2 linked regions of the Sulfuricurvum kujiense DSM 16994 genome follow. The protein of the gene in region 1 interacts with the protein of each later gene in a pairwise test. Links are inferred from orthologs where the notes say so. Each region holds a gene or a part of one and is shown on either strand. Other genes may lie near its edges.

The links. Proteins that work in one complex are often made in the same cells at the same time.
Region 2: the proteins of SULKU_RS15380 (region 1) and topA interact in binary tests that used the Escherichia coli proteins (3 or more experiments, as listed by UniProt). The link is inferred for Sulfuricurvum kujiense DSM 16994 from one-to-one orthologs.

Annotation. Positions count from the first base shown.
Region 1 is NC_014762.1:767,023-772,559, reverse strand. What follows is about bases 1,018-3,972. They hold SULKU_RS15380 (YigZ family protein), read right to left. Parts: upstream 2,806-3,972; coding sequence 2,230-2,805; downstream 1,018-2,229. Other genes in these bases: SULKU_RS14260 (restriction endonuclease subunit S), read right to left, coding at 3,760-3,972; SULKU_RS03935 (PBECR3 domain-containing polyvalent protein), read right to left, coding at 3,334-3,744; SULKU_RS14975 (hypothetical protein), read left to right, coding at 2,857-3,012; SULKU_RS14265 (sensor histidine kinase), read left to right, coding at 1,018-2,219. Outside these bases: SULKU_RS03955 (DUF3137 domain-containing protein), read left to right, coding at 1-183; more of SULKU_RS14265, read left to right, coding at 255-1,017; more of SULKU_RS14260, read right to left, coding at 3,973-5,537.
Region 2 is NC_014762.1:181,432-186,598, reverse strand. The notes cover bases 880-3,840. They hold topA (type I DNA topoisomerase), read right to left. Parts: upstream 3,491-3,840; coding sequence 1,268-3,490; downstream 880-1,267. Other genes in these bases: SULKU_RS00915 (YcbK family protein), read right to left, coding at 3,577-3,840; SULKU_RS00925 (metallophosphoesterase family protein), read right to left, coding at 880-1,271. Also shown: SULKU_RS00930 (biotin synthase), read right to left, coding at 1-752; more of SULKU_RS00925, read right to left, coding at 756-879; more of SULKU_RS00915, read right to left, coding at 3,841-4,122; SULKU_RS00910 (hypothetical protein), read left to right, coding at 4,288-4,677; SULKU_RS00905 (type II secretion system protein GspD), read left to right, coding at 4,677-5,167. UniProt on the Escherichia coli protein: Releases the supercoiling and torsional tension of DNA, which is introduced during the DNA replication and transcription, by transiently cleaving and rejoining one strand of the DNA duplex.

The sequences.
Region 1 (5,537 bases):
ATCTCTTTTGTCCAAAATCATATTCACGTTGCCATCAATACGGGTAAAGACCTTTTTGAACCTTCCGTATTTACCTCGCTTCTCGAGTACAAACAAGCAATGGAATATGTCAATACCCTGCATTATACGATCGGACTGATCGAAGAGCTTAAACTAAGCGAAAAACTCTGGAGCAAAATTTAATATAAAGCTTGAGAGTTATTGCTGTATAATAATTTTTTATGCTAAATGCCGATAGAGAGAGGAGAGAGGGGATGTTTTTTCGGATTATTTTGCCATTTATATTCTACGTTTCCTCCTCATTTGCTTCAATCGTAATTGCTGAAAATACAGATCAAATTTCTAAGTTTTCCATCCCTTATGTTTATGATGAAAAATCGCTTTTATCGGTCGATGAAATTGCCGATAAAAATTTCACCCAGACAGTCCCTTCCCAATTTTCATTCGGATATAAAGACGGAACCGTATGGTTCAAACTAACTATTGAGAACAAGAGTCGAGACAATGATTTCATCCTGTACTTTGGCGAGCCGTTTTGGTCCACTTTTAATCTTTATGAACCGACTGAATCAGGATGGGTAAAGCACAGTGCCGGACTTTTAACACACCTTAACGAGCGTCAAATCGAAGATGCAAACCCCACTTTTCGCCTCACGATAGCTCCCGGGATGTCAAAAACATACTTTCTCCAAGGACAGACGATCAATGCCCAAATCGGTGCTTTTACACTTTACAGCGAAAAAGAGTTTTTTAGACCTAGTCGTTTGACCCTAAGAACGTTTTACCCTTTTTACTCAGGTATCCTTTTTATCATTATGATTCTGAATATATTTTTGTTAGTCGAGATGCGTGAGCGGATATATGCCTACTATATCGGATACGTCTCATCATTTATCGCTTTTGTCACTATGTTCAACGGCTGTTATCTCTATATCGGCTTTCATCCGTGGGAACAGGGACTTCACGTCGTCGGTACCGTAGTTTTGGCATTTATGGCCCTTTTTTCCAAAACGTTCCTTGAATTGGAAAAGTATTTCCCTAAAATGAACCGGTTATTCAAACTCTTTGCTGTCTCTTTTTTGACATTGGGAGTTTTAATCCATCTCGAAATACCTTTAGCAACACTGTTTTTTAATATTCTCTCCACTGTGTTTATCACGATTTTACTTACGCTTGCCGTTAAAATCTGGCAAAACGGCAAGATGCAAACCCCCTTCTATCTCATTGCCCTCATGATTTATATGCCGACAATGGGGATGATGGTATTAACGTTCAACGGCTTTTTGGAAAACACCGATATCAACCGGTACGCTTTTTTATTCGGGGCTTTGATCGAAATCATATTTTTCGCTCTTATCCTGGCCCAAAGATTTCATGCGGCAAAAGATGAAAAAATCCAACTACAAAAAGAGCTGTTGATAGAAAAAGAGAAGAATCAAGAGTATCTTGAACACAAAATTGACAAACAACGCCAAGAGATCAAAGAAAAAAATGCCATTCTTTTTCACCAGTCCAGACATGCGGCAATGGGTGAAATGATCTCCATGATCGCCCATCAATGGAGACAACCGCTTAATACCCTGGCCATCATCATACAAAACCTCTATTTTCAGCATAAACTGGGGCAATGGGATGAGGGGAATTTTGAACAATCGCATGATCAGTTCAATGAACATTTACAGTATATGTCCAAAACCATCGATGATTTTCGCAATTATTATAAAAATGACGAGACGAAACGGCCTGAAAATATCGGAGAAATCGTCGAACTGGCTTTAAGGCTGTGCGATGTCTTTTTAAAATATGCCAAAATCAAAACGACATTGACGATTTCAACCGATAAAATGGGGTACCTTTCAAAAAACGAATTGACCCAAGTATTGATGAATTTGATCAAAAACGCTCATGATGCCATCGTAGAACGTGGTATCCATCCAGGAAAAATTACAATCCTTGTAGAAGAAACAGACGGTTCTATAGCTATAAATGTCTGCGATAACGCAGGAGATATTTCGGGTGCTATTGCGGATAAAATTTTTGAACCCTATTTTTCGACAAAATCCGAAAACGGGACAGGATTGGGACTCTATATGTCCAAATCAATTATCGAAGACCACTTCCATGGTGCCCTTACCTTTCAGAACATCGATGCGGGAACCTGCTTTACGATAATGATTCCTATCTATGATAAAAGCATGGAAGAGGATAAAACACCCTAACCGATCCGAACTAGATTTTTTGTATTGCTCGACCCAGCGTATCAAAGAAAATCTCCAGCTTCTCCGCAGTCGCTTCTATCGTAAATTCCGCCCCTCTTTCTCCGAATACTTTACTAATACATCGAATAGCTTTTTGGGTAATCTCATATTCCACCATCGAAACGTTCGTATATTCACAGGAAAAGCGTTGTGTGTAAAGCTTTTCATAGGGCAATAACTCTGCTTGGGCATACGCCGCATTTGCCGCTTCGGCATACGCCCTCACCAGTCCACCGGGTCCCAGTTTCGTCCCTCCGAAATAGCGTACCGTAATCACTGCGGCATTGATGAGTTCATGTCCCTGCAGCACTGATAGCGTAGGCTTCCCTGAAGTCCCTTTAGGCTCGCCGTCATCACCGCTGTATTCGACGATCTGATCAAACTCATTCAGACTCCGGGTAGCACTGACAAAGTGAACCGCTTTGGGATGAATGGAACGCAGATAAGACATCTGTTCCTCATACTCAGAAATGGGCATTAAAAATGCGATAAATTTCGATCCTTTGATCTCGATCATATCGGTAAAAATTTGATTCACGGTATTCATGAATGCGATTATAGCATTTGCTATAATGGCGCATTTACTTTTGGAGCATAAATGATCGATTTTTTAATGAGCGGATATGGACTTGGTTCGATGGGACTGGTCGGAGTTATCCTTTTTTTAGTCTATCTCAAGCTGATGAAATGGGTTTTTAAAGCTGCCTTTTTCGGTATTCTCATCCTCGGAGCGTTTTGGTATTTCAATCGCTGATGACACCGCAACAATTGACAAAATAAGCGTTTAGAGTACAAGCTATACTTAAAATAATTTAAGTATAATTTCAGTCCAATCGCATTATAAGATGTGTTCGATATAAAAATCTTACAAATATAGACGATTTATATTGCATTAATGAAGTTGTGTTAAGATAGTGACAAGATGTTCCACTCAAAGTTTACTTCGGTAGATTTTAAGTGGCATATTCTGTTGATATGTCCATTTTTTTTCCTTAAAAACCATCGGAGTCCGTTTAGAACGTCAGACTGGGGTTAATTCATCAGTCCACACCCGTAGAATGCAGTAGTTTTTGGTCTACTGCCCCTCATCCCCTATCGTAAACAATGTTTTCAAATTGATTGTTTTATCTTGGTGTACTCTTACTTTAACCAATTTCACGACATTGCCGTTATATTTTTTGTAAAATTTATAAACGAGCTGTGATTTGCCCGTTCTTCGATCTGTTGTGTTTTCTTTTTCTATTCTATTGAAATTTTTTAGTATATCGGGAATGTAGCATAAATAATGGTGGTCTAATGGATGTCTATTATAGACATGACGAATATCATTGCAATGGATATAACATTGATAGCCCGTCAGATTTAGATTCAGAATAGCATGAACCCGTCTTATGCACTTTTCATGCAGAGGAAAAGTGATATAGTCTTGGGAGCGGCTATCCGATAATGCAACTTTCATCAAATCACAGATTAGTTGTTTGGGCATACCCCATACTTCCTTTTACAACAGATTTTTACTTTTCATCCATTCGATTGCTTTTTCCCATGTCTCGACGGCTATATTTTTTTTATTATCATGCCAGTTATTCCGTGCTTCATTAATAAGTATTGCATCGGTAATAGATACGTTAGCCTTTTTCAAATCCGTGTAGGCACTGTAAAGTGTCGCTACGATTTCGGCTTGCAACGTCCTCATCGGTTTCATAAGATGAAAAATATGCTCTATTTTTTGCTGATCCCAATATCGCCCTACATATTTTTTGTACTCTTCTACTTTTTCGAGAGGGTGGTAAACATATCTACTTATTTCACCATCCAATTTTTTCACTTCAAACCATTTTGCTTTTTTTAGTTGAGAGTCCACGGATCGAATCAGTTTTGGATCATACGGACCCATCGCATGACGTTTATAGTCTGTATCAAAATCCAGATTATTGACCGCTTCACACATATAAAGCATTTTTTGGAGCTTGACGTGTCCGAAAAATTGATCATCTTGACTGTTATCGATCAAGTAGGCGGCAAGGACACTGCGTTGGAAGGTTTTCGGTGCGTGTGGCTCCGTTGTATCGACTTCCGATTTTTCTTCAAACGCCTCTTTAAGAACTGATTGCATCAACATTTCAGCATTGGCTTTGGATTCATTGATTTGTTGTTCAAGGTCATCGCACATAGCAAAAAGATTTTCTACTTTTTCAACAATCACGTTCTGTTCTTCTATTGGAGGCAAGGGAATTAAAAGATTGGAAATCTCAACACTATTAATATTGTTAATTCCGACAGTCGTTCTTAACGGCATTTCTATTTGTTCTCTTATATATGGGCTTCTCAACGCATACTGAATATATTTAGCATCTATTGAAATACCAATGAAACGCAAACGAATTAGATACCCTGCATATCCATAATTTTGGAATTCATTGGATACCAATACCGACCTACCAACTATTTCTCTACTACCATTTGAACGGATAATTAAGATGTCATTATTTTCAAGAGTATACTGTGCTTTTTCTTTCTCAGAAAGATCTGTAAATTTTAAATCATCGACATTAATAATTCCAGATGATATATTAGGTATTCTTAAAATCGGAGTATTATATTTTTTCTCTTGAAAACATTTTTTCGATGTGCCATATTCTAATGATCTTAAAAGATTCCCTAATCTGCACCAACCCCAATTTTGAGGGATAATAAATGGAATATCATTGGTAAGAATTGGTGAAACCTCTGCACCCTTTTTAATTTTTTTCTCTTTGATAAGTCGTTCTTTCTCATCCCTTATTTTTTTGAGTAGTTTGGATACTGACTCTACGTCTGAATTTTCTTTTCGCCATTGCGCTGTCAATTTCCCTTCGATAGCTTCTTGAAGTATCGATTGACGGAGTTTTTTTAGGAGATTTTGTTGGCTAAAAATTTCATCTTCTATACGAATACTATAATTAGTTATGGAAGATATTTTATTTAAAATGCTTTCCTGTTGATCGATAGAGGGCAAAGGGATTTCAATTTTAAAAAAATCTTTTGGACTTATCCGTTTAGAACCTGCTCCTCGTGCAATCTTTTCAAGTGTTTTATAAAAATTCCCTTTTTTGAAAAAGTATAAAATCCACTCAGGCTTACATCTATTTATGTCTATATCAAAACAAGGTAAGTCAGAACTCGTTTCAAAGCCATCTAATTCTTTTGGAATGATTCCAAATGCACCTTTAAAGAGATTTTGTTTGCCATAAATGAATTGATTGAAACTTCTTATATAATATTTAGTAGCACCTTCGG
Region 2 (5,167 bases), 590 kb from region 1 along the record:
CCGATAACGATACTGTTGGCACCGGCTTCGAATATCTCATGCTGCCGCTCTTTAAATGTAATTTCCCGTCCTCCGGCGATCATTATACGATCCGCTTTATCCAGTATTTTTCGTGCAAGTGAAATCAGTTCCAATGACTCATCAATCGTAAGAGGACTCGGATTTAACGGCAATGCCGCATTATGATGATAAAAGTTAAGCGGGACCGATATAGGGTTGAGCTCTTTTAGGGAGTACAGCATGCTGAGGCGATCTTCCTGCGTTTCGCCCATACCGAAAATCCCCCCACTGATCAGCTTTAGACCGGAACGGTTAACATTTTCACACGTCTCATACCGCTCATCCCACGGATGCGTCGTACATACCTGTGGATAAAACTCCCGGCTGGTTTCAAGATTGTGATTATAGGCACTCACACCCGCGCGTCTCAATTCGTTCAATTGTTCAAACGACGCCGTACCGTTGCAGGCGATAAGACGTAAGCGGGGAACTTCACGTTTGAGTGTCGAAGCGACGTTGCAAACAAAATCGAGCGTTTTGTCATCCAGCCCTTTTTGAGCCGTCACGAGACAAAAGCCTAATGCCCCGAGTGCTTCAAGACGTCGGGCCTCTTCCAAAATCTGCTCCATGGGCTTTTGACGGTAACGCTCAATGTCAGCTTTATATTTAACGCTCTGGCTGCAAAACTTGCAATCTTCGTTACATGTTCCGCTGTTGATATTACAGATGGAGCAAAGAAAAATCTTTTTCATAAATTACGCTCTTTCAAAAGTATAGTGGCGCTCTTCGAAATATTCACTCTCTAGCGCACGGGAATAGTGAGTCACTTTCAGTTCATTATCCGTTATCTCAAGCATAGCACAGCTTGAATAAGGTTTATCACGCGCGCATGCCTCTCCGGGATTTAAAAACAATGTACGGTTTTTAAAATCACATTCAAATACATGGGTATGGCCGAAGATGATCACTTCCGCATCGGCATTCATGTAAAACGGCAGATGCATCAGTTTGAAATTTACTCCGCCAAGTTTAAAATAATGGGGTTCCTGAACAAGATTATATCGGGTGTGATATTCAATCAAATTAGCATCATTATTCCCATACACCGCGACATAACGCAGCCCGCTGCTTTTCAGCTGATCGAGAATTTCGGGCTTGACGATATCCCCTGCATGGATCAAAAACTCCGCACCCTGAGCTTTTAAATGATCAATTACCTTTTGTGAACGCCCTTTTTTAGTATGAGTGTCGGAGAGCAATCCGATTTTCATTCACCGGCTTCCTCGCGAGGCGTACGATCTTTACATTTAACACACTCATACACTTCTTTATTGCGATACGTTCGCGGTGCCAGTGCTCCGCCGCATCCCGGGACTTCACATTTTTTATCACTTGGTTCAAATTTGGAGATAAATTTACATTTCGGATAATGTTCACACCCCCAAAATGCACCGCGCCGCGATTGTCTCCACAGTAGCTTTCCGCCGCATTCCGGACACGGAACTTGTGAGAATTTCGTTTCCTGATTGAGCGTTTTGGTATTTTTACATTTCGGATAGCCGCTGCACGCCAAAAACTTTCCGTTACGGCCGTTTTTAACCACCATCGCGCTGCCGCATTTATCACATACCTCTTCACTCACCTCATCAGGGGTTGCGGGATTCTCTTTTTGATTCTCTTCGGTCTGCTCCGTGTATTTACACTTCGGAAACCCGCTGCAGGCAATAAACTCACCGAAACGGCCCGAGCGGAGCAACAATTCGCTTCCGCACTGCGGACAGTTTCGTCCGAGCGGTTTCGCCATTTTGAGACTAACAATGTTGCTTTTACCCGCATCAATTTTCTCGATGAACGGATAGTAAAAATCGAGCAAAATTTTGTGCCACGATTTGCCGCTCTCACTGATCTCATCAAGGGTCTCTTCCATAGTCGCGGTAAAAGAGGCATCGACAATCTCATTAAAATGATTCTCCAGCATCTCCGTAACGGTAAAAGCGATCTCAGTCGGCATGATCGCACGCTTTTCGATCTCGATGTAGTTACGCGCTTGAAGCGTGCTTATCGTCGGTGCATACGTCGATGGACGGCCGATCCCTTCAGACTCGAGCTTTTTAATCAGACTCGCTTCCGAATAGCGTGCCGGCGGCTCGGTAAAATGCTGCTCAGGCGTAACGGTTTGTATCTCGATCGAATCTCCGGTCGTAAGTGACGGGAGGAGTTTGTCTTTGTCATCACTTCCGGTTACACGGTAAAATCCGTCAAACAAAAGCTTTCGACCTGTCGCTCGAAACTGTGCTTTTGCCGATTCAAACGTAATACTTTGCTGTTCAAAGCGTGCATCGTTCATCTGACATGCCAAAAAGCGATTGTAGATGAGACGATAAAGTTTGATCTCATCAGGTTTAAGATAGGTAGCCGCAACTTCCGGGGTAAAGCCAAGCATAGTCGGGCGGATCGCTTCATGCGCCTCTTGTGCCCCTTTGGATTTTTTCGTATAAACTTTCGCTTCTTTGGGAAGATACTCTTTGCCGTAACGGGTCAAAATCACTTCGCGTGCCGCCTCAACCGCTTCGGTTGCAAGATTGAGTGAATCGGTACGCATGTAGGTGATAACCCCGCTGGTCCCCTCAGGAGTTTTAACCCCCTCGTACAGCGCTTGAGCCACCATCATCGTCTTTTTCGGAGAAAATCCAAGCTGTGAGCTGGCCGTTTGCTGCAAAGTAGACGTCATAAACGGCGGCGGTGTAGAGCTTTTGCGCTCTTTGGTCTCAATCTCGCCGACTTTAAAACTTTCACCTTTCAGAGTCTCAACAATCCGAGCAGCCTCATCACCCGTTTTGATAGTGAGTTTATCAATTTTCTCATTCTCAAAGTTGACAAGTGCGGCTTCGATATCTTTTTTGAAAAGGGTATCGATCGTCCAATACTCTTCCGGAATGAAAGCACGGATTTCTCTTTCTCTATCGACAACGATTTTAAGGGTAGAGGATTGTACCCGTCCGGCAGACAACCCTTTTTGGATTTTATTAGCCAAAAGCGGAGAGAGCTTATACCCTACAATCCGGTCCAATAACCGGCGGGCTTGCTGTGCATTGACACGATCCATATCGATCGTACGCGGCGTTTCGAGTGCATGGATAATCGCATTTTTAGTAATCTCATGAAATACGATACGCGGAAGCGATGAGGGGTCTTTATCAATAGCATGGGCAATATGCCATCCGATAGCCTCTCCCTCACGGTCCTCATCGGTCGCGATATAGATCGTATCGCTTTTTTTAGCCAATTCTTGAATCTGTTTGACGGTCGCGGTGCTGTCTTCACTGATGCGATATTCGGCAATTATTTTTTCGTCATCGATTTTAATACCGAAACGGTTTTTTGGGAGGTCGCGAATATGACCTTTAGAGGCAATTACCTCGTAATCTTTAGAGAGAAAGTTTTTGATGGTCTTGGCTTTGGCCGGAGACTCGACAATGATGAGTTTCAAAAGAATGAATCCTATATATTATGGATGAATTTTGAAAGTGTAACAAAAAAAGGTCAAAATAAAGCAATATTTTTAAAGTAAAACCTCTAACCTCTCCATGCCCGTTCTCTCCACGTATCTACATGGACGAAGGTCGGGTATATTCCTATTCCGGCTCCGCCGCACATCCTAAGCAGCCTCGCTAAATAATCTGCAGGAATGCCTTCGATTTTTATATCGGCAGCTTTGCCGTACAAATGCATCGAATTAAAGGCTGCTCCCTCCGTTATACTATTCGTGTGTTCCGTACGATAACCGGATGTCAGAATAATAGGGCGATTAATATGATTGCTTGACAGCCATTGTTGGGCTTTTGTCAAAATCAAAAATAAATTCGGATCCATTCTTACAGCTACTCCGGCACGAACATCGGCAAAAACACGGCATAAATCATCATAGCCGTTTTCTTCTATTTTGCCATCGCGAATAAACGGAATTTTATAGGAAGTACCGTTGCGGATAACACTGAGAATTTCGTCTTTCTCTTTATTATCGGCAAAAAGCGATGTTGAAGCCGATAAAGCTATCACATTTTTTATAAATGTTCTTCTCGACGGATTCAAGAGCGGAGATTCTAATCGTTTGATTTCCATGAATAAAAACTCTTTTTGCTTTCTACAATATTAATAAACATACTCATAAGCAAATTACAGTCCATCTTCTTCAAAAATCAAACCTACATAAGATAAAGATATATTTTATAAACTTGGTACGCTTCTTGCTTTTTATCGTCAAATAATCTCTATGAAAGTGGCGATATGAACTATTTTTGGTCATTTCTTTTTCTTGCACTATCGCTAAATGCGGCCTATAACCCGTTTTTCCGTGAACCTGTAAAGCCGAAGAAAGCTCCTGTAGCAACATCAGATGCACGTCCTATGCCTCTGCCGCCACTGTTAGCGCCCCCTTCATTACCGTCTAAAACGGAATTTGATCTTTCTCAACTCATCTATAACTGTTTTTTAGAGACCAATAAAGGGAAATTCATACTTCTTAAAATTGGAGAGAACACCGTTGTTCTAAAAGAGGGAGACCCTTTTTATGCAAACAACCACAAATATTTTATCCGCAATATCACCAGCAATTATATCACTGTTGATGATGCCGGTCGAATCCAAACCATCTATTTCACGACAGGAGCAAATTAATGCGTTCAATTATACTTGCTGCCGTACTTTTAGGATTAACCGGGTGTAGTGTCGCGACTAAACAAGAAACTCTGACACCGGAAATGCATCTCAAAGAACTCGATAACCCTACCACTCAGATTCAGCGTTCCGAGCCAGCGGTTCAGGTTGTGGAAGTAAAGGCGGATAATTTCCATATCGAACCGCAAATTATCCCCGATAAAGAGATCATCAAACGGGCAAAAATCATGGGAGCGGAATTAAGCGACGTTATTGCATTGCTGACCGAAGCAACCAACGAGAATGTTGTATTTCAACTTCAGGCAGAATCGGTCAATTCAAATAAATTCAGCACCTCTTCCTCAGCCAACGGGGCTTCTAATAATGAATACACAGGCAAAAATGATTATTTGCTTACGGAAACCACCATCAATCTTTCGGCATCCAATATCTCTTTTGGAAAAATACTACAAAAAACGGTGGGAGACAAACTTAGTATTCTTTATGATGA